Regions from separate parts of the Agrobacterium sp. 22-223-1 genome, predicted to be linked through region 2. Evidence: predicted binding sites of a transcription regulator. Region 2 holds the regulator's gene; the other holds the start of a gene.
The links. The regulator PhoB, encoded in region 2, activates phosphate uptake and scavenging genes when phosphate is short. The targets are predictions, from matches to a motif close to TGTCATNNANCTGTCAT.
Positions count from the first base shown of each region.

Region 1: the regulator PhoB is predicted to act here: its motif matches at 4,975-4,991, upstream of ACQZ60_RS08100 (LTA synthase family protein).

Region 1 is NZ_JBNWCN010000001.1:1,629,158-1,645,144, forward strand. Features, by position in the region: gene ACQZ60_RS08075 (DUF2865 domain-containing protein) at 1-263, shown strand, start outside; gene bluB (5,6-dimethylbenzimidazole synthase) at 458-1,174, opposite strand; cobalamin riboswitch at 1,252-1,433, opposite strand; gene ACQZ60_RS08085 (TolB family protein) at 1,498-2,328, opposite strand; gene ACQZ60_RS08090 (glyoxalase superfamily protein) at 2,517-2,894, shown strand; gene ACQZ60_RS08095 (NAD+ synthase) at 3,148-4,827, opposite strand; gene ACQZ60_RS08100 (LTA synthase family protein) at 5,050-6,990, shown strand; gene ACQZ60_RS08105 (DUF1003 domain-containing protein) at 7,107-7,640, shown strand; gene sthA (Si-specific NAD(P)(+) transhydrogenase) at 8,392-9,795, shown strand; gene ACQZ60_RS08115 (hypothetical protein) at 9,996-10,655, opposite strand; gene ACQZ60_RS08120 (DUF6615 family protein) at 11,025-11,894, shown strand; gene tig (trigger factor) at 12,077-13,555, opposite strand; tRNA gene ACQZ60_RS08130 (tRNA-Leu) at 13,795-13,877, opposite strand; gene ACQZ60_RS08135 (DUF1127 domain-containing protein) at 14,542-14,688, shown strand; gene ACQZ60_RS08140 (DUF1127 domain-containing protein) at 15,169-15,312, shown strand; gene trmFO (methylenetetrahydrofolate--tRNA-(uracil(54)-C(5))-methyltransferase (FADH(2)-oxidizing) TrmFO) at 15,795-15,987, shown strand, end outside.
Region 2 is NZ_JBNWCN010000001.1:357,018-373,004, reverse strand. Features, by position in the region: SAM riboswitch at 32-110, shown strand; gene ACQZ60_RS01840 (O-succinylhomoserine sulfhydrylase) at 154-1,338, shown strand; gene apaG (Co2+/Mg2+ efflux protein ApaG) at 1,572-1,964, shown strand; gene ACQZ60_RS01830 (Hsp33 family molecular chaperone) at 2,014-3,003, opposite strand; gene argF (ornithine carbamoyltransferase) at 3,246-4,163, opposite strand; gene ACQZ60_RS01820 (aspartate aminotransferase family protein) at 4,221-5,420, opposite strand; gene ACQZ60_RS01815 (GcrA family cell cycle regulator) at 5,852-6,385, shown strand; gene phoB (phosphate regulon transcriptional regulator PhoB) at 6,768-7,451, opposite strand; gene phoU (phosphate signaling complex protein PhoU) at 7,482-8,207, opposite strand; gene pstB (phosphate ABC transporter ATP-binding protein PstB) at 8,304-9,119, opposite strand; gene pstA (phosphate ABC transporter permease PstA) at 9,134-10,456, opposite strand; gene pstC (phosphate ABC transporter permease subunit PstC) at 10,453-11,937, opposite strand; gene ACQZ60_RS01785 (substrate-binding domain-containing protein) at 12,201-13,235, opposite strand; gene phoR (phosphate regulon sensor histidine kinase PhoR) at 13,431-14,702, opposite strand; gene ppk2 (polyphosphate kinase 2) at 14,936-15,817, shown strand; gene ACQZ60_RS01770 (hypothetical protein) at 15,866-15,987, opposite strand, start outside.

The DNA.
Region 1 (15,987 bases), 1.3 Mb from region 2:
AAAAGCAGGAAGAGGCCGCCCGGCCGCAGCCCGAAAAACCCTATTCCGGCATCACCACCATTCCATCACCGCAAGGTGACAAGGCTGAAAAACCCACCGAACAGCAACAGGCTGCCAAGCCGCCGGAACAGCCCGTTCCCGAACGCGACTATGACCCGAACGATAGCCGCGTCCGCGTCATAGGCCCGAAATTCCTGCCCGACCAGACGGGCCGGATCGACCTGAAGAACCCGGCATTGAAGGGTATACAGCCGCAGCAGTGACATACATCGCGGAGCGAGCGCGCTCCCCTTGCTTCTTCTCCCCGAGGGGGAGAAGTCCGCGGCAGCGGGATGAGGGGGCGGCGTCAGCGATATTCGGAGAGCTTGCCCCCTCATCCGACCCTTCGGGCCACCTTCTCTCCGGCGGGGAGAAGAAACACGCGGCAACGTCCCGCTTTGTTCACAGGCCTCCGCTTCTACACCCCGCCCCAGCGGTTACGGAACACCAGTTCCTCCAGCGGCACGCGCTGTCGCCAGCCCTTCACCGCCAGTTCCGGCTCGTTATAGAGCGCATCGACACGGCCGAGGCAAAGCCAGGCGACGATTTCGATATGGTCGGGAATATCGAGAATGGTGCGAATGTCGCTATCGTGGAAAATGCTGACCCAGCCGACGCCGATGCCTTCGGCGCGCGCCGCGAGCCAGAGATTCTGGATGGCGCAGACGGTGGAATAGACATCCGTGCGCGGATTGTGGGTGCGGCCCAGCACCACCTTGCCGCCGCGCGTCGGATCGCAGGTGACGCAGATGCTGAGCGGCGCCTTGCGGATGCCTTCAAGCTTGAGACTGCGATAAAGCGCCTGCTGCTCGCCCGTAAACATCGCCGCCGCCTCCTCATTGGCGCGGCTGAAGGCCACGAAGGCCGCCTGACGGATCGCGCCATCGGTGACGAGGGTAAAATTCCACGGCTGCATGAAACCGACAGAGGGTGCGGAATGGGCCGCCTTCAAAAGACGCTCCACCAGATCGTCCGGCAGCGGGTCCGGCAGGAACTGGTCGCGCACGTCACGACGGGTCTCGATGGCGCGGTAAATCGCCTCGCGTTCCTCACAGGAAAACGGGCGGGCGGGCGAGAGCGCGTGATCGAACGAACTGGCGCCGGGCGGATTGCTTACGGACGAATCGGCTGGCATCGTTTATCCCCAACAATGCGAAGACCGGGCGCAAATGCGCACCCCGCCTCGACAACAACCTGCCGCCGTCCGCGCGGTTCGGTCTATCCCGTCAGGCCGGTCTTCTGACTTGGCTTCATCCGCCCTTTTCGCCTTCCCGAATTGCTCCAGTGGCTTTAAAAAAGAACGTCCGCCTCACAGCGCTGGGCACGTTCCGGTCTTTCACCGGATTCCCGATTCTCCCGCCGCAAGGGCAGGCACCTGACAGGCAAGCTATGGGCAAAAAAGTTTGCGGATGCAAGCATCCTGCCGGCGGTGCGGCAATGTGGCCTGCCTCATCCCCATCATTCCACCGGGAAATACCTGACATAAGCGAACTCGTCCCCATCCGGTGACCAGTTGGGCGAATTCATCGTTCCCTGCCCGCCGAAAAGTTCGAACAGCGTCTCGGCATTGCCGCCATCCATATCCATCAGCCGCACCCGCACATCGAGATCGCGCGGATGGTCGAAAACGTCGCCGTCATAGGAAACGAACACCACCTTGTCTCCCCTCGGAGACGGGTGCGGAAACCAGTCGCCATAGGGGCTGTCGGTGATGCGCTCGACGGCTGAGCCATCCACCCGCACGCGCCAGATCTGCATTCGCCCGGTGCGGCTGGAATTGAAATAGATCCACTCACCGTCCGGCGAATAATCCGGCCCGTCATTGCGGCCTTCGCCATGGGTCAGCCGCGTCTCGACGCCGCTTGTTATATCCATCGAATAGATATCGAAGACCTGATCGCGAATGCCGCAATAGGCAAAACCTTTCTCATCCGGCGACCAGCCATGCCAGTAAGAGGGAAGATTTTTCGTCATCAGCCGCGGCGCACCGCCCGCCGAGGCCATGAGATAAATGGCGCTCTTGCCGAATTCCACCTTGTCGGAAATGGCGTAGAGCGAACCATCCGGCGAAATGCCGTGATCGTTGTTGCAGAGCGTCGCAAAGCCGGTATCGACCTTTTGCGGCGAAATATCACCGGCAAGAGACAGGCGGTAAAGCAGCCCTTCGCTGTTCAGCAGCAGGTATTTTCCATCCGGCGACCAGTTCGGCGCTTCAAAAAGATCAGGCGTCTGCCACACCACCCGCATCTGCCGGGTGCGGATGTTGAAGATTTCGATGGAGCTGCGCATTCTGCCTCCCGGGCGTGTCGGTGTCTCGTTCAAAGCGCCCGGTGCAGACATTCCGTTTGCATCCGCCATCGCCTCGATTATGATCCTAGGGCGGCAGGCACCGTCCTGCAAATTCAAACCAGAAAAAACGCCAGCGCTCCGGCACCGTCCGCGACCTTTGCCGTTTCTCCCAGATCCGAGGTTCCGCGATGAATACCATCGCCGATCACGGCATCCGCTTCGGCCGGATCGCCGCAATGCTTCCTGTCAAAAACATCGAAAAGGCCCATGATTTTTACGTTGGCGTGCTGGGCTTCGAAAAGACCTTCGAAAACGGCAACCCTGTCGGCTTCATGATCCTCAAACAGGGCAATGCCGAGCTGCACCTGACATTGCAGCCCGCACACAAGGCAGCACCCTTCAATGTGGCGCATATGATGGTGAGCGATGTGGACGCGCTGCATGCGCTCTGCAAGAGCCAGGGCTTGCGCATCATCAAGGGCCTGCAGGACAAGGATTACGGTCTCAGGGCCTTTGTGTTTGAGGACCCGGATGGCAACCGCATCGATGTGGGACAAGTTATTTAAGGTAAGTGAACGGCGCGGGGTTTTCTCCGCGCCGCTTGCTTAAACACGAAGGCTTGTTGTGGAACGAGCGCATGCCGCTTGTTTCTTCTCCCCGCGGGGGAGAAGTCCGCGGCAGCGGGATGAGGGGGCGACGTCAGCGATAGACCGAGAGGTTGCCCCCTCATCCGACCCTTCGGGCCACCTTCTCCCCGGCGGGGAGAAGAAACGCACGGCAACGCCGGGCAAAGCATCCGCTACCCGCGCCTTCCTTCAATCATCGATCCCGAAACCGGTTGGTGATCGGATAACGCCTGTCACGCCCAAAGTTCTTCTTGGTGATCTTCACACCCGGCGCCGATTGCCGGCGCTTGTATTCGGCGAGATAGAGCAGATGCTCCACCCGGTGCACCGTCGCCACATCATGGCCACGAGCCAGAATTTCCTCAACCGACATTTCCTTCTCGACGAGGCATTCCAGAATATCGTCCAGCACCGGATAGGGCGGCAGCGAATCCTGGTCGGTCTGGTTGGGGCGCAATTCGGCCGAGGGGGCCTTGGAAATGATATTGGCCGGGATCACCTCACCGGAAGGGCCGAGCGCGCCCGGCGGCACATGGGCATTGCGCCAGCTGGAAATGGCATAGACCTGCATCTTGTAGAGGTCCTTGATGGGGTTGAAACCGCCATTCATGTCGCCGTAGAGCGTGGCATAACCCACCGACATTTCCGACTTGTTGCCCGTCGTCACCACCATGGAGCCGAACTTGTTCGAGACGGCCATCAAGATGGTGCCGCGCGTGCGGCTCTGCAGGTTTTCCTCGGTAATGCCCTCTTCCGTGCCCTCGAAGAGATCGGAAAGCGCCGAGAGGAATCCTTCCACCGGCTCTGAAATCGGCACGATATCGTAACGGCAGCCCAGCGCCTTGGCGCAATCGGCCGCATCCTTCAGCGATTCCTCCGAAGTATAGCGGTAAGGCAGCATGATGCAGCGCACCCGCTCCTCGCCCAGCGCATCGACGGCAAGGGCGGCACAGATCGCCGAATCGATGCCGCCGGAAAGGCCGAGAACCACGCTCTTGAAGCCGTTCTTGTTGACGTAATCGCGAAAGCCCAGCATGCAGGCGCGGTAATCCGCCTCCTCGCCTTCGGGAATCTTCGAGAAAGGTCCGCTATCGCAATGCCAGCCGTCTGCCGTGCGTTTCCAGTCGGTGACGGCAAGTGTGGCCTCGAACTGACTCATCTGGAAGGCGAGCGTTTTGTCGGCATTGAAGCCGAAGCTCGCGCCGTCGAACACCAGCTCATCCTGCCCACCCAACTGGTTGGCGAAAACGAGCGGCAGGCCGCTTTCAATCACCTGTCGCAGCGCCACCTGATGGCGCACATCCAGCTTGCCGCGATAATAGGGCGAACCGTTCGGCACCAGCAGGATTTCCGCCCCGCTTTCGGCAAGCGTCTCGCAGACACCCATATCGTTCCAGATTTCCTCGCAGATCGGAATGCCGATCCTGACCCCACGGAAATTATAGGGACCGGAAATCGAGCCTTCGGAGAAAACCCGCTTCTCGTCGAACTCGCCGTAATTCGGCAGGTCGATCTTGTCGCGCAGCGCGATGATCTTGCCGCCATCCAGAAGCGCCACGGAATTGTGCCGGCCCGTCTCGCCCTGTCGCGGAAAACCGATGACGATGCCCGGTCCGCCATCGGCGGTTTCCGCCGCCAGCTCTTCCACGGCTTTCAGGCATGCTTTCAGGAAAGCCGGTTTCAGCACCAGGTCTTCCGGCGGGTAGCCGGATATGAACAGCTCCGTCAGGAGCAGAAGATCGGCGCCCTGCGTCGCCGCATCGGCCCTTGCCTCGCGCGCCTTGGCGAGATTGCCCGCCACGTCGCCAACGGTGGGATTGAACTGCCCGACGGCAATCCGGAGATGGTTCTGGATATCGTGTCTGTCGCTCATGGCTTTTCAATACCGCGCCCGTGGCCGCTCCGCAACGCGGCAATTGCATGGCGGCGTCCGTTACGCTTCGGCCGCGCGCGTTCACGCTAAGGTTATCGCCGCACCGGCCAGACTCTTCAAAGTTCATGTCGCGTTCATCGCGCTTATGTGACAGTTACATGACACTTTTGCGACACCCGATTCACCTCCCCGGATCGGCCGTGCCGCCTGCAATACCGGAGTATGGGTTTGAGAGATTCGGCGCCAAAAACAACGGCTTCCGAAAAGGCTGGTTTCGTCTTTTCGCCTGCATGGACAAGGAGCCTTTCCAAGCTTTCGGGCATCGCCTATCCGCTTGCCAATCTGACGGTCGCGTCCGTCGTGCTGGTCGTGGCGCTGGAGTGGATCGCCCGCGGTTCGCTCACGGATGTCGGCGCTTTCCTCACCTCCTCCGCCCGCCCCGGCATGACCACCATTGCCGCCGTGCTCGCCCTTCTCGTGGCGCTGGATGCACTTCTTGGCAGGCGTTACCTGTCGCTGATCGCGCTTGCGCCGCTCTGCGCGCTGACGGGGCTGATTTCGGCACAGAAACAGACCTATCTTTCCGATCCGCTTTATCCATCCGACCTGCTGTTCGGCCGGCAGATTCTTGAGCTTCTGCCGACCATGCTGAAGGCCCAGCCGATGACGGCAGCCCTCGTCGCCCTCGGCATCTGCGCCACGATTGCCGCTCTCGCAGCGCTGTGGCTGCTGGCGCGCCGCCATTCACCGGGCTTGAGCTGGCGCGAACGCGCCGCCGGTCTCGCGATGGCGCTGCCGCTTCTTGCGGGGCTCGCCTCACTGATGGACTATTCGCATTATTCCTGGGTGCGCGATCGCCTCAACATCATTCCCATGATGTGGGATCAGCAGGAAAATTACCGCCATAACGGCTTCCTGATGGCCTTCGCCTTCAATATTCCGATGGCCAATGTCTCGGCGCCGCAGGGTTACGGCGAAAACAGCATTGCCGACCTGACCGCGGAACCCACCGCCTTCGCCGCCAACAAGGGCGATTACCCCGATGTCATCATGCTGATGAGCGAGTCGCTGTGGGATCCGACGCGGCTGGAAAATGTGAGCCTCTCCGCCGATCCCATGCCGACGATCCGCGCCAAACAGTCCGGCAATGTCTTTTCCCCGGAATTCGGCGGCATGACGGCGAATGTGGAATTCGAGGCGCTGACCGGCTTTTCCAACGCCTTCCTGCCCTATGGCAGCATTCCCTATCAGCAATATATCCGCCGCCCGGTGCCCTCGCTCGCCAGCTTCTTCCGTGGCGAAGGTTATTCCGCCATCGCCATGCATCCGTTCCAGGAATGGTTCTGGAACCGCAAGCAGGTCTACAGGAATTTCGGCTTCGAGGAATTCCGCTCCGAAGAGACGCTGCCGGCCATGGAAAAACGCGGCAATTTCGCCTCCGACGATGCGCTTATGGACGAGATCATGGCGACGGCCGAAAAGGCGCAGAACCCGCTCTTCCTCTTCGCCGTCACCCTTCAGGGACATGGTCCCTACGAGGCGACCCGTTACGCCGAAAACACCATCGGCGTCGAAGGCGATCTATCCGCCTCGGCCTCGCAGGCGCTCGCCACCTATTCTCAAGGGGTGGCGGAGGCTGACGAAGCGCTGCTGAAACTGATGCGCTGGGCAAAGAAGCGCGACCGTGAAACCATCATCGTCCTCTTCGGCGATCACCTGCCGCCGCTCGGCCAGACCTTCGTGGAAAGCGGCTACATGCCGGGCATGGTGGCCAGCCGCCGCGCGCCGGTGGAGGTGATGAAGAAGGAACACGAGACGCCGCTCGTCGTCTGGTCTTCCAAAAAGGGCGTGCGCAAGAATATCGGCACCATCAGCCCGGCGCTTTTGCCCTATCATGTGCTGAAAACGGCGGGCTTCTCCGATCCCTTCTACACCGGCACGCTTGGCGAAGTGCAGCAGGCCTTTTCCGTCATCGACCGACATATGCTGGTGACGACCGACGGCAAGGCCCTGCCCGACTGGTCGATTGCCCCGAACGCCGTTCCCGACGTGGTGCGCGACTACCGCCTGCTGCAATTCGACATGATGTTCGGCCAGCAATATGGCCGCGAGCGCTTCTTCCCCGGTTTCAACTGGCTGCACGAGGGCGCGCCATCGGTCTGATGTTTTTCGGCGGGGACGCCTGAACCGCATGGCGGTGGAAATCGTTTGAATTCCACCGCCATGCGGGTTTATCTCGGGATAACATCCGCATCGCCCATCAGAACCGGAGACACACCGTGTCAGATATCTCCGACTATATCGTTTCGCATTTCAAGCGCTCCTCTCGCGAAATCGGCGAAGTGGAGCGGCGCATTCTGGAACTGTCGCACCAGAAGAAGCTGGTTTCGAGCGACACCAATGCGGAATTTTCCGCTGGCGCCAGTTTCGGCGACAGGCTGGCCGACAATATCGCCAAGGTCGGCGGCTCCTGGGGTTTCATCCTCGGTTTCTGCTTTTTCCTGATCTTCTGGGCTGTCATCAACACCATCATCCTGACGACCGGCGCCTTCGATCCCTACCCCTTCATCTTCCTCAACCTGCTGCTTTCCATGCTGGCGGCCATTCAGGCGCCGATCATCATGATGTCGCAGAACCGCCAGGCCGCCCGCGACCGCTTCGAGGCCGCCAAGGACTACGAGGTGAACCTGAAGGCCGAGCTTGAGGTTCTGTCCCTGCATGAAAAGATCGATGTGAAGGTGCTGGCCGAACTGGCCGCGCTCCGGCAGGACCTTGCAGCACTTCACCGCCATGTCACCCGCAAGGAAGACTGACGCCGGAAAATTCATCCCCGCTTTTCCCCACCCCGCGACGCGCTGTTAGATTAAACGCAGTCCCGCCGGGTGGACGCCAGACGTGGCGGAAACCGAGGGACGGTCCTGGTGGTGGAACGCTGGCAACGTTCGTGGAAAGGACCATTTCGCAAAAGGCGGTGCACCGCCTTTTGCGAAATACGGCATGGTGAAAGACCCGGCTGCGCAACGCATCCGACCCACACCAACCTCAACCAAAGCGCAGCCGGGCAATCGCCCGACGCAGAGTATCCCCGACCGGCGACGCTGGGCGGGATGATGCTGTTTGGGTTTTAGGGCGTTTTCAGGAAAAGTCGACCGAAGTGCGCGGGGCTTACCCCCCTCTGCCCTGCCGGGCATCTCCCCCTCAAGGGGGGAGATCGGCAAGAGGCCCTCTTGTCGCTTCATTCTCAAGCTTCAAGATGGACGAGACATCGCCGCAGATCGATCTCCCCCCTTGAGGGGGAGATGCCCGGCAGGGCAGAGGGGGGTAAGCTCCACGCACCGCCACCCTCCATGAATCGCACAACCTCCTGAAACCTCACCCCCAGTTACGAATCCGTCAGATTCTTACGCTACAGATTGACGCAGGCGTTTGTTGCATTGCACTCTTGCGGGCAAGGCTGAAGGGGAATCACTCCCCATCGTCAAAATGGCATCACGACCATTTCGCGGCGACGCCATGCCGGATGCAACATCCGGTCATTGCAATAATTCTGTTCCGGGGTTTTTCATGCACCAGTTCGATCTGATTGTTGTCGGCAGCGGCCCGGCGGGAAGACGGGCCGCCATTCAGGCAGCCAAGCTCGAAAAGAGGGTTCTGGTCATCGAGAAGGGCAGCCGCGTCGGCGGCGTTTCCGTGCACACCGGCACCATTCCATCGAAGACCCTGCGCGAGACGGCGCTCAACCTCACCGGCTGGCGCGAGCGTGGTTTTTACGGCCGCGCCTATCGCGTCAAGCAGGAGATCGATGCCGAAGACCTGCGCCGTCGCCTGCTCATCACGCTGGATCACGAAGTGGAAGTGCTGGAACACCAGTTCGCCCGCAACCGCGTGCAGCACATTCGCGGCACGGCGAGCTTCATCGACGCCAACACCATGAAGGTGGTGAAGAGCGACGGCGAGATCATGACCGTGACGGGCACCTCCATCCTGCTGACCATCGGCACCCGCCCCTACCGGCCGCCGCATATTCCCTTTGATGGCGAAGTGGTGCTCGATTCGGACGAGATTCTCGAGATCAAGGAACTGCCGCGCTCCATGGTCGTGGTCGGCGCCGGCGTCATCGGCATCGAATATGCCACCATTTTCAGCGCGCTCGATACACAGGTGACGGTGGTGGAGCCGCGCGAAACCATGCTGGAATTCATCGACAAGGAAATCGTCGAGGACTTCACCTATCAGCTGCGCGACCGCAACATGAAGCTGATCTTCGGCCAGAAGGCGGAAAAGGTGGAGCGCGACGAAAGCGGCAAATGCCTCGTCTCGCTCGGCAATGGCCGCGTGCTGAAGGCCGAGACGGTGCTGTTCGCCGCCGGCCGCGTCGGCGCCACCGATACGCTCAATCTTTCGGCCTGCGGGCTGGAGGCCGACAGCCGTGGCCGCCTGAAGGTCGATCCCGAAACCTTCCAGACCTCGGTGCCGAATATCTATGCCGCCGGCGACATCATCGGTTTCCCGAGCCTTGCCTCCACCTCCATGGAACAGGGCCGCATCGCCGCCCGCCACGCCGTCGGCGCACCGGCCGGGGAACCGCCGCAATTCTTCCCCTATGGCATATATGCCGTCCCGGAAATCTCCACCTGCGGCCTGACGGAAGAAGAAGTCATCGAACGCGGCATTCCCTATGAATGCGGCATCGCCCATTTCCGCGAAACCTCACGCGGCCACATCATGGGTCTCGACAGCGGCCTCTTGAAGATGATCTTCTCGCTCAAAACCCGCCGCCTGCTCGGCGTCCACATCGTCGGCGAAGGCGCGACCGAACTGGTGCATATCGGCCAGGCGGTGCTGAACCTGAAGGGCACTGTGGAATATTTCGTCGAGAATACGTTCAATTACCCCACGCTCGCGGAAGCCTATAAGATTGCCGGGCTGGATGCGTGGAACCGCATGGGTGAGATCAAGAAGGATTAGGCTTTTGTTGCGGGGAGAGTTCGTGCGATATGCACAACCCTCTCCTTCGTCATGCTCGGGCCTGTCCCGAGCATCTGCAACGCCGCAATTTTATACGACGTGATTAGATCCTTGGGACAAGCCCAAGGATGACGCCGCGCAGGGCGCGAAAATGCCTATCGTTTCTGCTCATTCATCCGACAACCGGTAAGGCACCCCCCTCACCACCGAATACTATACCGCGCACTCACCCCCGGCCGGAAATGATCCGCATAGCCCTGATCGAGCGTCCCCCGCACAGTCAGGTGATCGCCCAGTTTCTGCTCCACCGCCACGCCGCTGCTGAACTCGTTGAAACTGTTGCGGCTCGCCCCCGTCAGCACAAAAGCCGTGCCCGTTTCGGACCGGGAAAGGCGCAGCGACTGCGACACATCCAGCCCGTTCCATTGCTGCGCTGTGCCGTCATAACGCACGGTGAAATTGCGGTTCGCCTCGATATCCAGCTCCGGCGTAACGATGCGCTTCTGCTGCGAGGTCACGGAAACGCTGCTCGATCCCGTCAGCGCATTGAAGATGACGCCGACATCACGGGCCAGGGAAACGCCGGGCAACTGTTCAGCCAGCAGCGTGACATTACCCCATACCCGCACCGGTGTATCCACCACTTGCCCCGTTTTGGAAGCGCTCATGCCCATTTCCAGCCCCGCCCGAATGGGCGTATCGACCGGCAGTTTCGCGCCGATGCGCGCCGTATAGGAACGGTCTGAATTCTTGACCGGCTTCCAGATCAACCCGGCTTCGTCCGCATGCACCGTCGTTCCGCCACAGAGGCCAGCAACGAGCGACAGGTGAAAAAAGAAAATCGATGTTCGGAACGGCATATCTTGTCCCCAAATCATTTAAGGGCGTGCCGGCGCTACCCGGAAAGCACGGTAAAAGTCGAGTCCAACGAGATTGTCGGCGTGACGGCCACCCTATCAGGCTGGCCCGCATTCCCCTGAACGGCAACACGAGGCAACAGGGAAATCATGGCAGTCATTGTGCCAGATGAACGGGAGATGAACAAGCGCACATGCAGCAAAATTATGTGCGGTGCGATAAAGATGGAATGAGCGCTACCCCCTCATGGCCTCTTTGCGCCAGAAGCGGTCATTGCGCGCAGCAGACCGAAATGGCCAATATGACGCCGAATTGGTTGCATATTTTACAATAACAACTGAATATTCAGATTTCTAATATTGGGAGACAGCATGATTTCCTTGCTCCACACACTGTTGGAACTTGGCCACTCCACCTCGAAGAACTTGGAATTCGCTCATTCGCCCGATGTTCGGGTCAGCTATGGAGAAGAGACGATTACTGAGACGAATTTGCTGGAGATAAGGCGGCGCCATCCGCACAAAGTAACGCTGCTGACATTTTCAAAATCGCAGGAAAGTAAGAACACAGGGGCCGACTGGGAGTGGCACATTATCGGAAAAGTCTACACCCTGAAGATGCGCGTGCAAGCCAAGAGAATTCATAAGGCCGGCGGAATTGGAAACCTGAAGCAGATGGGCAAAGGAGCCGCCAAGCCACAGATAGATTTGCTCATCGAGGATGCAAAAGCGAACAGCCTCTTCCCTGCATACTGCTTCTATTGCGCTGAACCCCAAAGGTCTTACTGGGTAAAAGGAACCGTAGAAGAAAAAGTCGAAGCGTTCGAAACCGGTTGTCTGATTGCGGACGCCGAAACTGTGAAATCAAAAGCGCCAAAAAAACTTAATGAGATCGAAAACGATACCGTTCCCTGGCATTTTTTGTGCGCGCGACACAAGTTTTCTGCAAGGCAAACCCCCTATTTTCAGCGATTTCAGGAAGACCTTCCGATTGAGCGATATATTGAGCAATTCGTGGAAGAAGTCATACCCGTCTATGAAGACCGCGCAACCGATATTGGATTGCCTACGGTCTTCCAACTGAATGACGGGCGCTCCAGACTTGATGAGAGAAAAGGGATATCCCGCACGCTTGAGGCCGTTGCCAAAGAGGTCATTCCAGCGGATTTTGAAAGGCGGGGTATAACCAGATTTTTAAAGATCGACATGCGGACACCTGATCTGTTTGCGATAGGAGGCTGACCATCTGACCTATCAGGCTAGGCGCAATGCAGATCATCGCATCGTTGGACATCTTGTATTCCGGAAAAGTTATGGAATGACTGCTTTGGGCCGAAACCAGACATCCTCCCCATCCCCAAAACACAAAAAAGGCCGCAGCTTTCGCTACGGCCCTTTGTTCAATCAGCTTTCGCCGAAGAAGATTATTCGGCGTCGCCTTCAGCGGCCTTCTTCTTGGCCGGAGCCTTCTTCTTCGGAGCGGCTTCTTCGCCTTCAGCGGCGTCGTCAGCCTTGGCAGCGGCCTTTTTCTTGGCCGGGGCCTTCTTCTTGGTTTCCGTTGCTTCTTCGGCGTCGTCAGCCAGAAGCTCTTCCTTGGAAACGGTCTTGTCCGTTACCGAGATTTCGGAGAGCAGCTTGTCGATGACCTTTTCTTCGAAGATCGGAGCGCGCAGCGAAGCGGAAGCGCCGGGGGTGTTGCGGAAGAAATCGAGGATTTCCTTCTGCTGGCCTGGGAACTGCTGCAGCTGCTGGAACAGCGCGCGCTGCATTTCTTCTTCGGTCACTTCCACGCCGGCCTTTTCGCCGATTTCGGAGAGAACGAGGCCGAGACGGACGCGGCGTTCAGCCAGCTTGCGATATTCTTCGCGGGCTTCTTCTTCGGTCGTGTCTTCGTCAGCGAAGGTCTTGCCCGACTGTGCGAGATCGGTGTTGATCTGACGCCAGATGTTGTCGAACTCGGCGTCGACGAGGCCAGCCGGCGTGTCGAACTTGTACATCTCGTCCAGCTGGTCGAGGATCTGACGCTTGACCTTCTGGCGGGTGATGTTGCCATACTGGCTTTCGATCTGGCCCTTGACGATTTCCTTCAGCTTTTCAGCCGATTCGAGACCGAGCTTGGTGGCCAGTTCGTCGTTGATTTCAACAGCAGCGGCAGCAGCGACTTCCTTGACGGTGATGTCGAAGTTGGCTTCCTTGCCAGCGAGGTTCGCAGCCGGGTAATCGGCCGGGAAGGTCACGGTGATGGTCTTTTCATCGCCAGCCTTGACGCCGACCAGCTGGTCTTCGAAGCCGGGGATGAAGCGGCCCGAACCGAGAACCAGTTCGGCATCTTCGGCAGCGCCGCCGTCGAAGGCAACGCCGTCAACCTTGCCGAGATAGTTCATGGTGACGCGGTCGCCGTCGGCGGCCTTGCCCTTCTTGGCCTCGTAGGTGCGGGCGCTTTCGGCGATCTTGAGGATCTGCTCGTTGATTTCGTCTTCGGAGACTTCAACGACTTCGCGGGTAACCTTGATGCCGTCATTGGCCTTCAGTTCGATGGCCGGAATGATTTCGTAGGCAACGGTGAATTCGAAATCGGATTCGGCCGACAGGATCTTTTCGGCTTCCTGCTCGTCTTCGGTCATGGAGATGGCCGGCTGCGTCGCAGACTTTTCGCCGCGGCTGGAGAGGATTTCGGTCGGCTTTTCACGAACCAGCTCGTTGACGAGGTCGGCCATGATGGACTTGCCGTACATCTTCTTCAGGTGGCCCATCGGCACTTTGCCGGGACGGAAACCGTTGATGCGAACCTTGTCCTTGGCGTCAACCAGGCGCTCGTCCAGACGAGCCTTCATGTCGGCGGCCGGAATAACGACCTTGAGTTCGCGCTTCAGCCCTTCAGCGAGCGTTTCGATAACCTGCATTTTCCTAACCTTCACATCATGGCGGCGGTGCTCAGACAGCCGTTGGTTTACTTTCGAGCACTGCGCCGGAAACATCGTTGCCCGGCCGTGGCTTCCCTTATTTCTTTACACAAGCGCCTGCCGGACACCATTTAGCCTGCACCGGAGAAAAGACCAAAGGGGAGAAATGAACCCCGAAGCTCCCCGCATCTTATAAAGATGCACTCTGGCGCAAGCGTGGCGCAGCCATGCCTTGCTTGTGGTGCGGGTAGAGAGACTCGAACTCCCACGCCGAAGCGTTGGTACCTAAAACCAATGCGTCTACCAATTCCGCCATACCCGCACGTTGGGCGGCGGTATGTCACAATGTTCAGAAAGGGTCAAGCACGCCGTTCCCCCCGCCTTTCGTTTCCTCCGGACTTTTCTTGCCGTCCGCGCCGGTGGCAAGAGATGGCCGCCCTCTCCGCTTATTCGCCGCCCGCGCCGGGGGACAGCGCGCAACAGCCGGACAGAGGCGTTTTGGGAGAAAAAACGGCAAGCCGAACCACATCCGCCTCCATCGCCTTCCCGACCCACCTCGCCCGGCACATCGCATGCAGGCAGGCGCGGAAAGCAGGCAATATTTATGCGGCTACATTGACATTATATATAGCCTGCCCCGCAGCCCAAGTTGCCGGATTGCTGGCCGTTGCTCCAAACCGGCGATTCAGGGCTTCCGCACCCTGCCCCGCCCCTTATCCGTTCATCTTACACGCCTTCGCACTGCCAAACCTCCAGGCGATCACCAAAAGCACACAAATTGGTCACAAATTATGCATGAATCGCCGCAATCGGCCTGTTTTACCGGCTTGCATTGCAATGCGTGCATAGGTGACATCTTGCTTTGTCTGTTTTTGTTTTGATTAAACCGATTATATTCATGGTCATACAGAGATCGAGTTCAGCCCCGGACCAAAGCCTCCCAAGACTGGCCGCAGAGACTGAACAGCACGAAGAGGAAGATGAAAATGAACATTGCACGCTCGCTCACCAACTGGCGCAAGTATCGTCAGACCGTAACCGAACTCGGCCGCATGACCGACCGCGAACTGAGTGACCTCGGCATTGGCCGTCAGGACATCCGCCGCGTCGCCAAGACCGCCGTCGGCTTCTGATTATACGCCCCGCCGCTTCTTGCGGCGGATGCGAGACGACCTACCCAAAAAGGCCTGAGGCTCCCGCCTCCGGCCTTTTTTCTTTTTCGGCGGTTCTCCGGGTCGAAGCGGCACTGCCTTAGCCGCCCGCAGTGTCAGCCGATGAAAAATGCATCGATGGCCGACCGTTCACGCCGCGCCCGGATAGCGTCCGAGCCCCTCCCGACACCCCTTTTCACGCCGCAAAACCCCTTTAGCGCCGCGAAAGGCTGCCATATCAGTCAAAATCGCCTGAAACACAGGCATTTCCGCTCATATTTTGCTCAGATGATATTCAAAGCCGCAAATTTAGCCGACATACTGCACAAATGCATGGCAGTAGCCTAAATTCTGCACTGCACAACATGGCTCAATGTCTATATATAAACCTCAACAGCCGAGAGCACAGAGAAACGCTGAGCCGGCAGACGAAATCAACAGAGATAGATTGAGGAAACGACCATGAACCCCATCCGCATCGCAAAGAACTGGATCTCCTACCGCCGCACGATCAACGAACTTGGCAGCCTTTCCAACCAGGCTCTGAGCGACATCGGCCTGACCCGTTACGACATCCGTAACGTAGCAGCCCGTTCGTTCCGCTAAGGCGTAAACGATCGTCCCGCTGCCCGACCTCCAGGGCGCGACGATTGAGCGACAGGTAAAAAAAGCGGCGCCTCTGGCGCCGTTTTTGATTCTGGGGTTTGGCTGGAGGAACTGGCCTTTGGAAAGGCGCCCGGCATCGCGGCATATTTCTTCTCCCCGCCGGGGAGAAGGTGGCCCGAAGGGTCGGATGAGGGGGCAACGCCAGCGATAGACCGCACCCTAGCCCCCTCATCCCGCTGCCGCGACCTTCTCCCCGGCGGGGAGAAGAAACAAGCGGCACCCGCTCGCTCCAAAATGCGCGTCTGCTCCTCGAGCCCGCCGGGAGCTTGGCAGCCCCCTAGCCTCCATCCCTCAAAAACATTTGGCTGCCCCGGCCATGCATGCTAGTGCATCCGCAAACAATGCCGCGTCCTTAGGGACCCGTGCGGAACAATCACTCGAAAGACAGCCGCCGGACGGGAGCCTTTGCCCCGCGGCCGCCCATGGACGCCAGCATGCAAGACAAGAGCACTTCTCCCATTCACGTCGTGGGCGGCGGACTGGCCGGTTCGGAAGCCGCGTGGCAGATCGCGCAGAGCGGTGTGCCCGTCATCCTGCATGAAATGCGCGGCGTGCGCGGCACGGATGCGCATAAGGGCGATACGCTGGCGGAACTGGTCTGCTCCAACTCCTTCC
Region 2 (15,987 bases):
ATTGACGCAAGCCGGTAACGGCAGTATGGCAAGCTTATCCCGTGGTGATTTGGCCGGTCGGCTTGCAGCCACGTTAAACAAGTGGCTAAAAAGACCGGGTGCTAGGAACCGGTCTGCTTTTGCGGCCGGTTTTTTTGTTTTGAAGGTGATCACATGAGCAATAAATGGCGCCCGGCAACCCAGCTCGTTCACGGCGGTACGCTACGCTCCCCTTACGGTGAAACGTCGGAAGCAATCTATCTGACCCAGGGTTTCGTCTATGAAAACTCCGAAGCCGCCGAAGCGCGCTTCAAGGGTGAAACGGATGGGTTCATCTACGCCCGCTATGCGAGCCCGACCAACGACATGTTCGAAAAGCGCATGTGCCTGCTGGAAGGCGCTGAAGACGCCCGCGCACTTGCCTCCGGCATGGCCGCCGTCACCGCCGCCATCATGTGCCAGCTGCGCGCCGGCGACCATATCGTTGCGGCCCGCGCCCTCTTCGGCTCCTGCCGCTGGGTGGTCGAAACGCTTGCGCCGAAATACGGCATCGAATGCACGCTGATCGACGGTCGCGATCTCGGAAACTGGGAAAAGGCGATCCAGCCGAACACCAAGCTGTTCTTCCTCGAAAGCCCGACCAATCCGACGCTTGAAATCATCGATATTGCCGGCGTGGCGAAGCTCGCTAACCAGATCGGTGCGAAGGTGGTGGTCGACAACGTCTTCGCCACACCGCTTTTCCAGAAGCCGCTCGAACTCGGCGCCCATATCGTCGTTTATTCGGCCACCAAGCATATTGACGGCCAGGGCCGCTGCCTTGGCGGCGTGATCCTTTCCGACAAGAAGTGGATCGAAGAAGAACTGCAGGATTATTTCCGCCATACCGGCCCGGCCATGTCGCCTTTCAATGCCTGGACGCTTCTGAAAGGCATCGAGACCCTGCCGCTGCGCGTCAAACAGCAGACGGCCAATGCCGGCAAAATCGCCGATTTTCTCGCCGATAGTGGCAAGGTCGCCAAGGTCATCTATCCCGGCCGCGCCGATCACCCGCAGGCCGATATCATCGCGCGGCAGATGTCCGGCGGCTCGACGCTTGTGGCTTTCGAACTGAAGGGCGGCAAGGAAGCGGCCTTCAAGCTGCAGAACGCGCTTGAGATCGTGAAGATTTCAAACAATCTCGGCGACGCCAAGAGCCTCATCACCCACCCCGGCACGACGACGCACAAGAACCTCACCGATGAGGCGCGTGCCGAACTCGGCATTTCCGGCGGCACCCTGCGCCTTTCCTGCGGCATCGAGGATACCGACGATCTGCTGGAGGATCTGGCGAAGGGTCTGGCGGCCGTTTCGGCCTGAAAATTCAATCTGCAAATTGCCATGGCCTGACCGCGTGTCGGGCCATGGTTCGCCTGCATGGTCCAAAAAGACCGCTTCAGGCAACCAATATTTACCTTTCCCGTTATCCCTAACGGTGGAAAACAGCGCAACAGGAGACGCCTCCTGCCCGTCAAGTCATTCATTTTCTTGACGATAGCCAGAGCCTATAGTGTAGGATGCGGCGGCAGGCATAATATCGAGGTGTGGCGCGTATGTATCGTGCTCTGACAAGGGATATCGAGGTAACGGTCGATCCGTATTATCTCGAGGAACAATCCGACCCGGATGACGATCGTTACGTCTGGGGCTACAAAGTCGTGATCGCGAACAATTCCGATATTCCGGTTACCCTCGTCAATCGCTATTGGCATATCACCGATCAGAACGGACAGGTGGATGAGGTCTATGGGCCGGGCGTTGTGGGTGAGAAACCGCATCTGAAACCGGGCGACAGCTACGAATATTCTTCCGGCTGCCCGCTGGATACACCTTCCGGCCTGATGTTCGGCCATTATGAAATGGAAACGGAAAATGGCGAGGTGTTCAACGTCACCATACCCGCCTTTTCGCTGGATTCACCCGGCCTGATGCGGGTCCTGAACTGACATTCACCCGGCAATGAAAAAGCCGCGCCCTTCAGGACGCGGCTTTCATTCAGGCATTCTCAAATTCGCTGACATCGTAGCGATAGGTGGTGGAGCAGAACTCGCAGGTCACGGCAATGGCGCCGTCTTCCTCGCTTGCCTCGATCTCCTCGGCGGTGAAGCCGGACAGCACGCCCTTGATCTTGTCCCGCGAGCAGCTGCAACGGTCGAAAACCGCCTGCGGATCATAGATGCGCACACCGCTCTCATGGAAAAGCCGGAAGAGAAGGCGTTCCACCGGCACCTGCGGATCGGTCAGCTCGTCGGTATCCACCGTGTTCAGCAGCGTCACCGCCTCGGTCCAGGCATCGTCTTCCAGCACCTCGTGACCGCCTTCGTCGCCATCGCCGCCATGCAGGTCGCGCATGCGCAGCCGCTCAGGCGCCTGCGGCAGGAACTGCGCGATAACGCCGCCCGCACGCCAGCCATGACGCGGCTTGCCTTCGCCATCACGGTCGAAGAATTCGGCAACGCCCAGCCGCACGCGGGTGGGAAGCTGTTCCGACTGACGGAAATAGACCCCGGCAATGTCTTCCAGCGACGAGCCATCGAGCGGCACGATACCCTGATAAGGCTGCATGCCCGCCCCCTGATCGATCGTGAAGGCCAGAATGCCGTTGCCGAGCAATTGCTCCGGCGACGTCGCCCCGGCCGCAATTGCCTCCGCCAGCCGCTCCTCATCGAAACGGGCATAAGCGCGCATGCTTTCCGGCGCGGTGAAATCCGCAACCAGCAGGTCGACCGGGCCGTCACCCTTGGTCTGGACAGTCAGCTTGCCGGAAAACTTGAGCGACGTGCCGATCAGCGCCGTCAGAACGGTCGCTTCCGCCAGCAGGCGGGCGACCGCCGGGGGATAGTCGTGCCGTTCGAGAATGGCATTCAGCAGCGGACCCACCTGCACGGCGCGGCCGCGCACATCCAGACCTTCGACCTGAAAGGGCACAACCTTGTCGTCGCCAGCAAAATCGAGATCGTCCAGTTCAACCGTTACATCTGCCATGTCATACTCCCTGGCGCAGCCGTGGCGCCGCTACCGTCCAAAAGTCCGGCTTTTAAAATGTGCTTTTTTCGCTTGTCGCACAGAGACCCGGGAAGAGAAACCGCTTCCGGGGAAAAACGTGCAAATCGTGATGATGGCCCGCCAGCAAAACCGACGAGCCTCTTCGAAGTCCCACAGATGGTAATCTATGCGGTCAAGTTCAAGCACCCGGCGTGACGCGTGTCAGGCCGGGCGATTGCTCATCAGATGACGCCCATGCACCAGGCGATGATGGACTTCTGCGCGTGGAGGCGGTTTTCCGCCTCGTCGAAGACGACGGATTGCGGGCCGTCGATCACGGCATCCGTCACTTCCTCACCGCGATGGGCCGGCAGGCAATGCATGAACAGCGCGTCTTTTTCCGCCTTGGCCATCAGGGCTTCATTCACCTGATAGGGCTGGAATATGTTGTGGCCGCGCGCCTTGTGTTCCTGGTTCATGGACACCCAGGTATCGGTGACGACGCAGTCCGCACCCGCAACGGCCTTGTCGGCGTCGTGGCACAGCATGATCTCGCCGCCATTGTTGCGCGCCCAGTTCAGGAACTTGTCATGCGGTTCAGAGCCCATCGGCACGGCCATCGTCATGCGGTAGCCGAAGCGCGCCGAACCCTCCACGAAGGAATGCAGGACGTTATTGCCGTCACCCGTCCAGGCAATGGTCTTGCCTTTGACCGGGCCGCGATGTTCCTCGAAGGTCATGATATCCGCCATGATCTGGCAGGGATGCGTGTCATCCGTCAGGGCGTTGATGACCGGCACGGTCGCGTGTTCGGCAAGCTCCAGCAGGCGCGAATGATCCGTCGTGCGGATCATGATGGCGTCGACATAACGCGACAGCACCTTGGCCGTGTCGCCGATCGTTTCGGCGCGGCCGAGCTGCATTTCCGTACCGGAGAGGAAAAGCGTCTCGCCACCGAGCTGGCGCATGCCGACATCGAAGGAGACGCGGGTGCGGGTGGAAGGCTTTTCGAAGATCATTGCCAGCATCTTGCCGGCAAGCGGCTTTTCCGCCGTTCCGGCCTTGGTGGCGGCCTTGCGTGCGCGGGCATCGTCGAGAATTGCCCGCAGGTCCTGCGAGCTGACGGCCGACAGGTCGAGAAAATGTTTAGGTGAAGCCATTTCAAACTGTCCCATGCTCGCGAGCCTCGGGGAAGAGGCCCGCCCTTTATTGTTTCCTCAGGCGATTTTTGCCTGTTTCGCTGTCAGGGAAGCGGCGGCCGCTTCCACGCGTGACAGACCCTCGCGGGCCTCTTCCGCCGTGGTGACGAGCGGCGGCAGAAGACGGATGACGTTGTCGCCCGCCGGCACACCCAGCAGATGCTCGGCGCGCATGGCCTGCAACAGCTCGCCCGATGGAACCTTGGCCTTGATGCCGAGAAGCAGGCCTTCGCCACGGATTTCCTCGATAACGTCAGGATAACGATCCTTCAGCGAAGCAAGGCCCTGGCGGAAGACCAGCGCGACATCACGGACCTTTTCCAGAAAGCCCTCGGAGAGGACGACATCGAGCACGGCATTGCCGACAGCCATGGCCAGCGGGTTGCCGCCATAGGTGGTGCCGTGCACGCCCGCCGTCATGCCGGAAGCGGCATCCGCCGTCGCAAGGCAGGCGCCGAGCGGGAAACCGCCGCCGATACCCTTGGCAACCGCCATGATATCCGGTGCAACGCCCGTCTGCTCATAGGCAAAGAGTTTGCCCGTACGGCCAACGCCGGTCTGGACCTCGTCGAAAATCAGCAACATGCCATGCTCGTCGCAGAGCGACCGCAGCAGCTGCAGGAATTCCTTGGCTGGTGCGCGAATGCCGCCCTCACCCTGAATGGGCTCGATCAGAAGCGCGGCCGTCTCGGCCGTGATGGCGGCTTTCAGCGCATCGACGTCACCGAAGGGCACCTGGTCGAAACCTTCGACCTTGGGACCGAAACCTTCGAGATATTTCTGCTGGCCGCCGGCAGCAATCGTCGCCAGCGTGCGGCCATGGAAGGCGCCTTCAAAGGTGATGATACGGAATTTTTCCGGATGCCCCTTGGAATAATGATAACGGCGCGCGGTCTTGATCGCGCATTCAAGCGCTTCCGCGCCGGAATTGGTGAAGAAGACCTTGTCTGCGAATGTCGCTTCCGTCAGGCGCTTTGCGAGCTTTTCCTGGCCCGGCACTTCATAAAGGTTCGAGACGTGCCAGACCTTCTCGGCCTGGGTCTTGATCGCCTCCACGAGGTGCGGATGGGCGTGGCCCAGCGAGTTGACCGCGACGCCGGCTGCAAAATCCAGATATCGTTCGCCGCTTTCCGTGAACAGCCAGACGCCCTCGCCTCGCTCGAAGCGCAGGGGGGCTCTTGCAAACGTATCGAACAATGGCGCGGCGGCTTCGGCCATGGCTGTATCACTCCTTGCGCGGATGCGCTGTCAGACGGTTGTCAATAGGCTTCCGGGGTTATCCCTTGCCTGAAAATCAAAAATGCCGCCTCGCGGCGGCAGGGGCACTATTGTCACTTCGCCTGCCGATGTCAACAAAAGTCCGCGTTTCCCGGGCTTCTCAAGCCCTAGTAGGTAGCGACGGACGAGGCCCAAGGTGTTGCCTTTCAGACTCAACTCGCCAGCAAGTTGGGGAAAACCGGAAAATCGATTCGAGATGATTCCCGCGACTCTTGCCACGGAGTCTGCGTGGCACTAGGTTAATCGCTAATTACTAGACTGCATTGCGGCGGAACTAGTCACCAAAAATCAGGCAGAAACCACGCTCGCGGCACGCCCGCGAGGCGGAGAAGGATTCTGCCGACATTATACGCGACAAGCGGAGAAGCGGCATGAACTGGACAGACGAACGGGTCGAAAAACTCAAGAAATTGTGGTCCGAGGGGCTTAGCGCCAGCCAGATAGCAGCACAGCTGGGCGGTGTCAGCCGCAATGCCGTCATCGGCAAGGTCCATCGCCTCAACCTGCCGGGACGCGTGAAGGCCGGCGGCCCGGTCACGTCGGCGCGTTCCGCGCCCAAGCGCACCGCCGCCCCTGCCCCGCGCGCGACGAATTTCGCGACCCGCGTCAGCGCAGCACCTGCACGCGCCTTGAACCGCTCGAGCGCGGCAACCGCGCTGCACGAGGAGATCGATATCGAGACCGCCGAAGTTCTCGATTACGTTCCCTCCAAAAATGTCGTTACACCGATTTCCCGCCGCCTGACGCTGACGGAACTGACGGAGCGCACCTGCAAGTGGCCGGTCGGCGATCCGCTGAAGGATGATTTCCATTTCTGCGGTTGTGAAGCACTGGAATCTTCGCCCTATTGCAAGTTCCATGCAAAGCTCGCCTACCAGCCGGTAAGCGAGCGTCGCAAGGCTTGAGTGTTGCGGCACGCATTCGACACTCAAAAACTACGGGCCTTCGGGCCCGTTTTTTTATGGCAAAACTCAAGGTGGTTCCGGAATAGAGCGCACGCTGTCTAAGAGGCGCTCCCAATCCCTGTTCTCGCGCATTCTCCGGATGTAAAACCGCGATGCGCCCTTGCGGCAAGTGCTCTGAATTTGTCGGCGACGTGCCGCGCCCTTTCTCCTGTCAGGGTTTCACCGCGCAATCCGGCTTTCAGCAGACCGTCTGTCACCTTCAAAAGAACAAGGATACGCGTTTGCGGAAGGTTCAAAATCGAAAGGCCCGACACCATTCCGGTATCGGGCCTTCTGATTTTTTGGGAGTTTATCCCAAGTGAAACCATCGGTTTCGGTTTTCTCAGGCTTCCATTGAATATCCGGCGCCGCGCACGGTGCGGATGACATCCTGCATATGCGAAAAATTGAGCGCCTTGCGCAGGCGTCCGACATGCACGTCGACGGTGCGCTCATCCACATAGATATCGTGACCCCAGACGCCATCCAGCAATTGCGAGCGGGAAAACACCCGGCCGGGAGAGGTCATCAGGAATTCCAGCAGGCGGAACTCCGTCGGGCCGAGGCGCACTTCGCGGCTCTTGCGGTGAACGCGATGGGTCTCGCGATCCAGTTCGATATCGCCGCATTTCAGCACCGAAGACAAAACCTCGGGGCGGGCGCGGCGCAGCATCGCCTTGACGCGGGCCATGAGTTCCGGTGTCGAGAACGGCTTGACGACATAATCGTCGGCGCCGGTGGCAAGACCGCGAACCCGCTCGCTTTCCTCGCCGCGCGCCGTCAGCATGATGATGGGCAGGCGCTCGGTTTCCGGCCGCATCCTGAGCCGACGGCACAGTTCGATACCGGAAACGCCGGGAAGCATCCAATCCAGGATCAGAAGGTCCGGAATACGTTCCTGCAGCCTGATTTCTGCCTCGTCTCCACGGGGTATCGTGTCGACATCATATCCCTCAGCCTCGAGATTGTAACGAAGCAGGACGCTCAGCGCTTCCTCGTCTTCCACAACTGCAATCTTGGGCACCATATACTAACTCCGCAAGCCGCTGCCTGTCTGTTACTCGGTCACCGAACCGAGGGTGTTGGAACTGTCGTCCTTCGGACGCTCGCCTTCCGGCTGGCTGCCGGTGGTCATGTAATAGATCGTCTCGGCAATATTGGTGGCGTGGTCGCCGATACGCTCGATGTTCTTGGCGCAGAACAGAAGATGCGTGCAGGTGGTGATGTTGCGCGGATCTTCCATCATGTAGGTCAAAAGCTCACGGAAGAGCGACGTGTACATGGCGTCGATTTCCTCGTCGCGCTCGCGAATGGCATTGGCCTTCTCGGCGGAACGCGTGGAATAGACGTCCAGCACTTCCTTGAGCTGTACCAGCGCCAGTTCCGACAGGTGCTCGATGCCACGGGCGAGCTTGCGCGGCACGCCGGTGCCGGCAACCGCGATGACGCGCTTGGCGGTGTTCTTGCCAAGGTCGCCGACGCGCTCAAGGTCAGCTGCAATACGCAGGGTGCCGATGATCTCGCGAAGGTCTGCCGCCATCGGCTGGCGTTTGGCGATGGTGACGATGGCCTTGTCGCCGATCTCGCGCTCGGCGTGGTCGAGGATCGCATCGTCGGAAATGACCTTCTGGGCGAGCGCGGCATCGGAATTGACGAGCGCACGCACGGCGTCGGCGCACATCTGCTCCGCAAGACCGCCCATTTCGGCGATGCGGCGCGTCAGAAACTTCAATTCATCGTCATAAACGGAAACGATGTGCGAATGGGTCGTTGTCTGTGTCATGGTCTAGTCCTCCGGCTTGGCCTGCATGCGCGTACCCGGAAGCGGGCACGGCAGAAGCACCAGTCTTGTTCGGTTTCGATAAAGCGCCGGCCGGGATCAGCCGAAGCGGCCCATGATGTAATCCTGCGTGCGCTGGTCGTCCGGATTGGTGAACATCTTGTCGGTTTCGTTTTCCTCGACAAGATGACCAAGATGGAACATGGCCGTGCGTTGGGAAACACGCGCCGCCTGCTGCATGGAGTGCGTGACGATGACGATGGTGTAATTGGTGCGCAGCTCGTGGATCAATTCTTCGACCTTTGCGGTCGCAATCGGGTCGAGAGCCGAGCAGGGCTCGTCCATCAGGATCACTTCCGGGCTGACGGCAACTGCGCGTGCGATGCACAGACGCTGCTGCTGACCGCCGGAAAGACCGGTGCCGGATTCGTGCAGACGATCCTTGACCTCGTTCCAGAGACCCGCTTTCTGCAGGCTCTGCTCAACGATCTGGTCCATATCCGCCTTGTTGCGGGCGAGACCATGGATGCGCGGACCGTAGGAAATGTTTTCGTAGATCGACTTCGGGAAGGGGTTCGGCTTCTGGAACACCATGCCGACACGGGCGCGCAATTCCACGACGTCAATCGCCTGATCGTAGATATCGTCGGTGTCGAGCGTGATCTTGCCGGTGACCCGGCAACCGTCGATCGTGTCGTTCATACGGTTCAGGGTACGCAGGAAGGTGGATTTGCCGCAGCCGGACGGGCCGATAAGCGCCGTCACTGTATTTTCCCGAACGTTGAGGTTCACGTCGTAAAGCGCGCGCTTTTCGCCGTAATAAACCGAAACGTCCTTGCCGATCATCTTGTATGAGACTTCATTCATTTTCTTGTCCAGCGCCTTTTCAACTGCTGCTTCCGACAACATGTTCATTGCTCAAGCTCCCTCTACCAGCGCCGTTCGAAGCGGCGACGCAACAGGATTGCGCCAACATTCATGACGATGAGGAACAGAAGCAGGATGATGATAGCGCCGGATGTCCTTTCGACAAAGGCGCGCTCGGCTTCGTTCGCCCACATGTAAATCTGCACCGGCAGGGCCGTGGACGGATCCATCGGCGTTGTCGGATAATTCGCAACGAATGCCACCATGCCGATCAAGAGCAGCGGCGCCGTTTCACCCAGCGCGTGGGCGAGGCCGATGATGGTACCGGTCAGAATGCCGGGCATGGCGAGCGGCAGCACATGGTGGAAGATCGTCTGCATCTTGGAAGCGCCGAGACCGAGGGCGGCGGCGCGGATAGACGGCGGCACGGCTTTCAGGGCAGCGCGCGTCGCGATGATGATCGTCGGCAGGGTCATCAGCGTCAGGACGAGGCCGCCGACCAGCGAGGCCGAGCGCGGAAAGCCCATGAAGTTGATGAAGACCGAGAGGCCGAGCAGACCGTAAACGATCGAGGGAACGGCCGCGAGATTGTTGATATTCACCTCAATAAGATCCGTCAGACGGTTCTTCGGGGCGAATTCCTCGAGATAGATGGAGGCCGCGACGCCAATCGGCAATGACAGCACCAGCACGATCAGCATCATGTAGAAGGAGCCGATCAGCGCCACACCCACACCTGCCGCTTCCGGACGGCTCGACGCGCCGTTGACGAAGATGCCGGTATTGAAATGTTTGCCGAGCTGGCCGCTTTCGGCAAGCTGGTTCATCCAGCCGAGCTGCTGGTTCGAGATACGGCGATTGGCCTCATCCGCCGTCAGGTCGACCTGGCCCTTGAAGGCGCTGTCGACATCGCCCGACGCCAGAAGCGTGACGGTGCGCGTGGTGCCGATGACGACGGGATCGGCGACGACGATGTCGCGAAGCTGCGTGCGCACGCTGTCGGAAATCAGGAGATTGACGGCGCGAAGACCGGCGCGGTCAGTCGGTGCAACGCCAAGGACCTTAGCGACCGCATCTCGGGCGATGACGGGATAATTGGCCGTCATCAGCTTTGTGGGATTGGTGGCGCGCTCATTTTTCGGATCGATGATCTGTTCGGAGAACTCGACCGGAACGGTGATCATCGTCTGCTGGAAAGCGGTGTAACCCTTGGAAACCACCGAGAAAAGCAGCAGGAAGAGGAAGATGAGGCCGAAGGAAATCGCTGCCATGCCGTAGGCACGGAAGCGGCGTTCGGCGGCATAGCGGCGCTTGATGCCGATATCACGGCGCGTGGCCTTGTTGACGGCGCTCGCGCCGGCTGCGGGAGAAACGATGTCGGTCATTCATATTGCTCCCGGTATTTGCGCACGATGTAAAGCGCGTAGATATTCAGGCAAAGCGTGATGGCGAAAAGCGTGATGCCGAGTGCAAAGGCAACCAGCGTCTGCGGCGATGTGAATTCAAGGTCGCCGGTGAGCTGGCTGACGATCTTGACCGTCACCGTGGTCATGGGCTCGAAGGGATTGAGCTGCAGGCGGGCAGCAACACCGGCAGCAAGAACCACGATCATGGTTTCGCCGATGGCGCGCGAAGCCGTCATCAGCACGGCGCCGACGATACCCGGAAGAGCGGCCGGAATAATGACCCTCTTGATCGTCTCGGAGCGCGTGGCGCCAAGGCCGAGCGAACCGTCACGCAGCGAGCGCGGCACGGCGGTGATGATGTCATCCGACAGCGACGACACATAGGGGATCAGCATGATGCCCATGACGAAGCCGGCGGTGATGACGCTCTGCGCCTGGATGAAGTTGGCGTAGTTGCCCGTCGCCAGGCCGTTGATCTGCGTGGAAATGTCTCTGAGGAAAGGACCGACCGTCGTGAGCGCGAAGAAGCCGTAGACGATGGTGGGAATGCCGGCGAGCACTTCAAGCAGCGGCTTTGCCATGGAGCGGAAGCGCGGCGAGGCATATTCCGCCATGTAGATCGCCGAGAAGAGACCGACCGGAACCGCAACCAGCATGGCGACCAGGCCGATATAAAGCGTGCCGGCGAGCAGCGGGATCAGGCCGAACTGGCCGGAGGAGTCGGTGGCGCCTGCCGCCGCAAAACGCGGATCCCAGACCGTTCCGAAGAAGAACTGGTGCGCCGGGACCATGGTGAAGAACTGGATCGCCTCGGTCAGCATCGAAAGGACGATGCCGATGGTCGTGAGGATGGCGATGGACGAGGCGACGAGCAGGGCCGCGAGAATGACTTTCTCGACCTGGTTGCGCGCCCGGAAACGCGGCGCAATCGCGCGCAGCGCATAGGCGCCGCCGCCGAGCGCGGCCAGCAGCACGACGGCGATCATCGCGGTACGGCTGGTGGAGGTCATGCTGTTGAGCGTGTGGGCGGCATCGACCATGAACCGCTCGGGATCGCCGGCGATTGCAACACCCTTCGATGCCAGAAGCGGCCGGACCGCAGCCGTGTCCGCCTCGACCTGCGCGGTTTCCTCCGGCGTCAGCCGCTGGAGGCCACGGGCGATGGAGGTCACCATACCGTAGGTCAGGCTCTGCTGCGCTTCGGATTGCGCCCGGACATCCTCGGGGAAACTACCGCGCACCGCCGAGGTGACGAGCAATGGGCTGACAATGAGCCAGGCACAGAGAATGAACGCCGCGGGCAGCACCGCCCAGACGACCGCGTAGGAACCGTGATAACCGGCACGGGAATGCATGCTGGAGGGGCGACCGCCAGACAGGGAAACGGCACGGCGGCTGCCGAGCAGATAGCTGCCGATGCCGATGAGCGCCAGTATCAGCAAAAGGATCGATGTGTTCATTAGAGTTCCCTCGGCGTGCCTCAAGAGCACGGTGCGATATCGGGCAAATCAAAAAGTCATCAAAACGAGACCGCTGGACCATCCCATGATGCCTGCCGCCTGACTGTATCATAGTCCGGCAAGCGTCAAGGTTGATACATCCTATCCATCTGTAATCCATCGACAATCATGTGGATGGCGATGAGTAGGAACTGTCAACCGCGGACGACGGCCCAAGCGAAGCCGAATGAGGGGCACGGCAAAGCCGCACCCCTCTTTCTTCATTACATCGTGGAGCCGGCCGAGAACTTCGAGCGGATTTCTTCGCGCTCCGCGTCCGGAGCAGCAACCAGGCCGTAGTTGGCGAGCGGGGAATCCGGGCCGATCATCTCGTCGGAAACGAAGAACTCGACATATTCCTTAAGGCCCGGGATAACGCCCAGGTGAGCCTTCTTCACGTAGAAGAACAGCGGGCGGGAAACCGGGTACTTGCCGCTGGCAACGGTTTCGGTGGACGGAACGACGCCCGAAACGGTCGCGACCTTCAGACGGTCAGCGTTGTTTTCATAGAAAGCGAGGCCGAAAACGCCGAGGCCGGTCTTGTTGGCGTCGATACGGGCGAGCGTTTCGGTGTAGTCGCCGTCGATGTCGACTGCAGCGCCGTCCTTGCGGACTGCAACGCACTTGGCAGCAGCCTGCTTGGCGTCGGTGACGATCTTCTTGATGGCGTCGGTGGCGCCGGCTTCCTTGCAGCCGTCAGCCATGATCTTCTCTTCGAAGACTTCGCGCGTGCCGTGCTTGGAGCCCGGGATGTAAGCGGCGATAGCGACGTCCGGCAGTTCCTTGTTGATTTCCGACCACTTCTTATAGGGGTTGGCAACGAGCTTGCCGTCCTTGACGATTTCAGCGGCGAGAGCGAGGTAAAGGTCCTTCGGCTCGAGTTTGATGTCCTTGTTGGACGAGTCCATCGCGAAGACGATACCGTCGTAGCCGATCTTCACTTCCTGAACGTCGGCAACGCCAGCAGCCTTACAGGCGGCCAGTTCATCGCTCTTGATCTTGCGCGAAGCGTTGGCAATGTCGATGGTGCCTTCGCCGACGCCCGAGCAAAACGCCTTCAGACCGCCGCCCGTGCCGCCGGACTCAACAACCGGAGCCTTGAAGTTCGGGAAGGTTTCGGCAAAGGTCTCGGCAACGATCTTGGCGTAGGGCAGAACCGTGGAGGAACCGGCAACCTGGATCTGGTCGCGAGCAGCGGCGGCGCCAGCGAAGGCGACAGAAGCCACCAGAGCTGCTGCGGAAAATTTAACGATGTTCATTTGTCTCTCCCGTCGTGGGCTTTGTTGTGGACGCAGCCAATAGCGACACTCGCTCTTAGCTTGCGCTCGGCGACCTTTTCTTAACCACCGTAGCCCCATCCTTTTATGTCACTTTGACGAAAGATTTGTGACAATCTAAATAATTGATTTTATTTACAAATATCCACGACATTAAAAACAGATGCATATTTTATGTCAGAATCTCACAGTGAAGTCCGTGCCGCTGCCCAATTCCGATTTAATGATGAGGCGGGCGCGGTGGCGGGTGAGGATGTGCTTGACGATGGCAAGCCCGAGACCCGTGCCCTTTTTCGAGCGGCTGTCGGCGACGCTGACACGATAAAAACGCTCCGTCAGGCGCGGCACATGTTCGGCGGGAATGCCCGGCCCCTTGTCGATGACGCTCACCTCCACCGGCTTGCCGGGTTCGGCCCGCAGCCAGACATCCACGACCTTGCCTTCCTGGCCGTATTTGCAAGCATTTTCAACGAGGTTCTGGAACACCTGCACCAGCTCGTCGCGGTCCCCCTGCACCTCTGCCGGCCGGTCGGGCAGATGCAGCGTGATGGTCACATCCAGCTCGTCGGCAAGCGGCAGCAGGGTATCGCGCACATGGCCGATGACGGGAACGAGATCGACCTTCTGGTCGGGCGCGATGTTGGCCCGCAATTCCAGCCGCGACAGGGACATGAGATCGTCCACCAGCCTGCTCATGCGGGTTGCCTGATCCAGCATGATGGCAAGGAAACGTTCCTGCGCCTTCGGGTCGTTGCGCGCCGGCCCCTGCATGGTTTCGATGAAACCGCGCAGCGAGGCGAGCGGTGTGCGCAATTCATGGCTGGCATTGGCGACGAAGTCGCTGCGCATGCGGTCGATGCGGCGAAGCTCCGAGACGTCGCGGAACGACAGGATGTAGAATGGCGGGCCTGCCCCCTCTCCCACATCCGCACGGGCGATACGAACGATGAAGACCCGTTCGGAAGGGAAGCGCTCCGAATGTTCGACCTGATTGGGCTGGCCGGTGGCGATGGTTTCGCGAATGACATCCAAGAGGCCGGGAGAGCGCAGCCGGGCGGAAATATGCGCCCCGGCGGGCAACTGGCCGAAGGCGCGCTCCGCCGCGCCGTTCTGAAACAGCACGCTGGCGTTCCTGTCGAGAATGAAAACGGGGGTATCCAGAACCGCGAGGCCCGCCCTTACGCCGGAAATGACGCTTTCGCCGGGCATTTCCTGCTCATCTGCCTCCGCAACCGGGCTCCCGTCCTTTGCGGAAGCCGCCGCCGGCCCCTCCCGAGCGGCGAGGATGGCAATGACGGCGCAAAGCCACAGGGCGGCGGGCATATAGGGCGTGTTGAGCTCGGCAACGGCCACGATGGCGAGCATGCTGACGATGAGAACGGGCAACCAGTTTCGGCCGAGCTTCCTTCCCAAACGCCTTAATCCACCATCGCCTTCCATGACTGCCATTTCAGCCTGCTCTTTCCACTTTCATCTGACAGCGCATCGAAATCTCATAGGCCAGCTTCATGACAGAGATTCATCATCGCGCATTTTCCACAACGTATATGCGCAAAATCAACGCGGCAATCGCTCCCGCCGCCGCATCCCGGTCAACCGGTCCTGTTTCACTTGAATTCTGGCAATGGATGTGAACTCATTGGCGGCGAGTTGCCTTTACACAACAACATCTGGAGGAACCCATGGGCGAAGAAACGAAGAAGCGGACGGTCGAGATCACCATTGGCGGCAAACTGCGCAGCTTCGACATCGACAATCCGGTTCTTCCTGAATGGGTTGAGGAAAAGAAACTTTCCGCCGGCAATTTTCCCTACGACAAGAAGATGAAGCGGGAAGACTATGACACTGCCCTCGAGGCGCTGCAGGTGGAGCTGGTCAAGGTGCAGTTCTGGCTGCAGGCTACCGGCAAAAGGGTCATGGCGGTTTTCGAGGGCCGCGATGCGGCGGGCAAGGGCGGGGCGATCTTCGCGACCCGGGCCTATCTCAACCCACGCTATGCCCGCGTGGTGGCGCTGACCAAACCGACGGAAACCGAACGCGGCCAATGGTATTTCCAGCGCTATATCTCGCATTTTCCGACCGCCGGCGAATTCGTTCTCTTCGACCGCTCCTGGTATAACCGCGCAGGCGTAGAGCCGGTCATGGGTTTCTGCACGCCGGAGGAACACAAGCGCTTCCTCAAGGAAACGCCGCGTCTGGAAAAGATGCTAGCCCATGAAGACATCAATCTTTTCAAATTCTGGCTCGACATCGGCCGCGAAACGCAGATCGAACGCTTCCATGACCGCCGCCACAGCCCGCTGAAATGCTGGAAGCTTTCGGATATGGACATAGCCGCGCTGACGAAATGGGACGACTATACGCAGAAGCGCGACGAAATGCTGGAAAAGACCCACACCGATGCCGCCCCCTGGACGGTGGTGCGCGCCAACGACAAGCGCCGCGCGCGGGTGAACCTCATCCGCCACATTCTTCTTGCGCTCGACTATGAGGGCAAGGACAAAAAGGCAATCGGCGAAATCGACGACAAGATTTTGGGATCTGGGCCGGATTTTCTCAAATAGGACCGGAAGACGCTGACAGGCGCCTCCATTCGAGACGCCTGTTTTCCCTTACTGGCCCGGCAGAATGCGCACGGAATAAAGATTGACCGGGCGGCCGCTGCCATCGATATCGCTGTTGATGAAGATCCTGCCCGGCGCATTGGGAGCGAGAGATCGTTCGAATGTCGTGT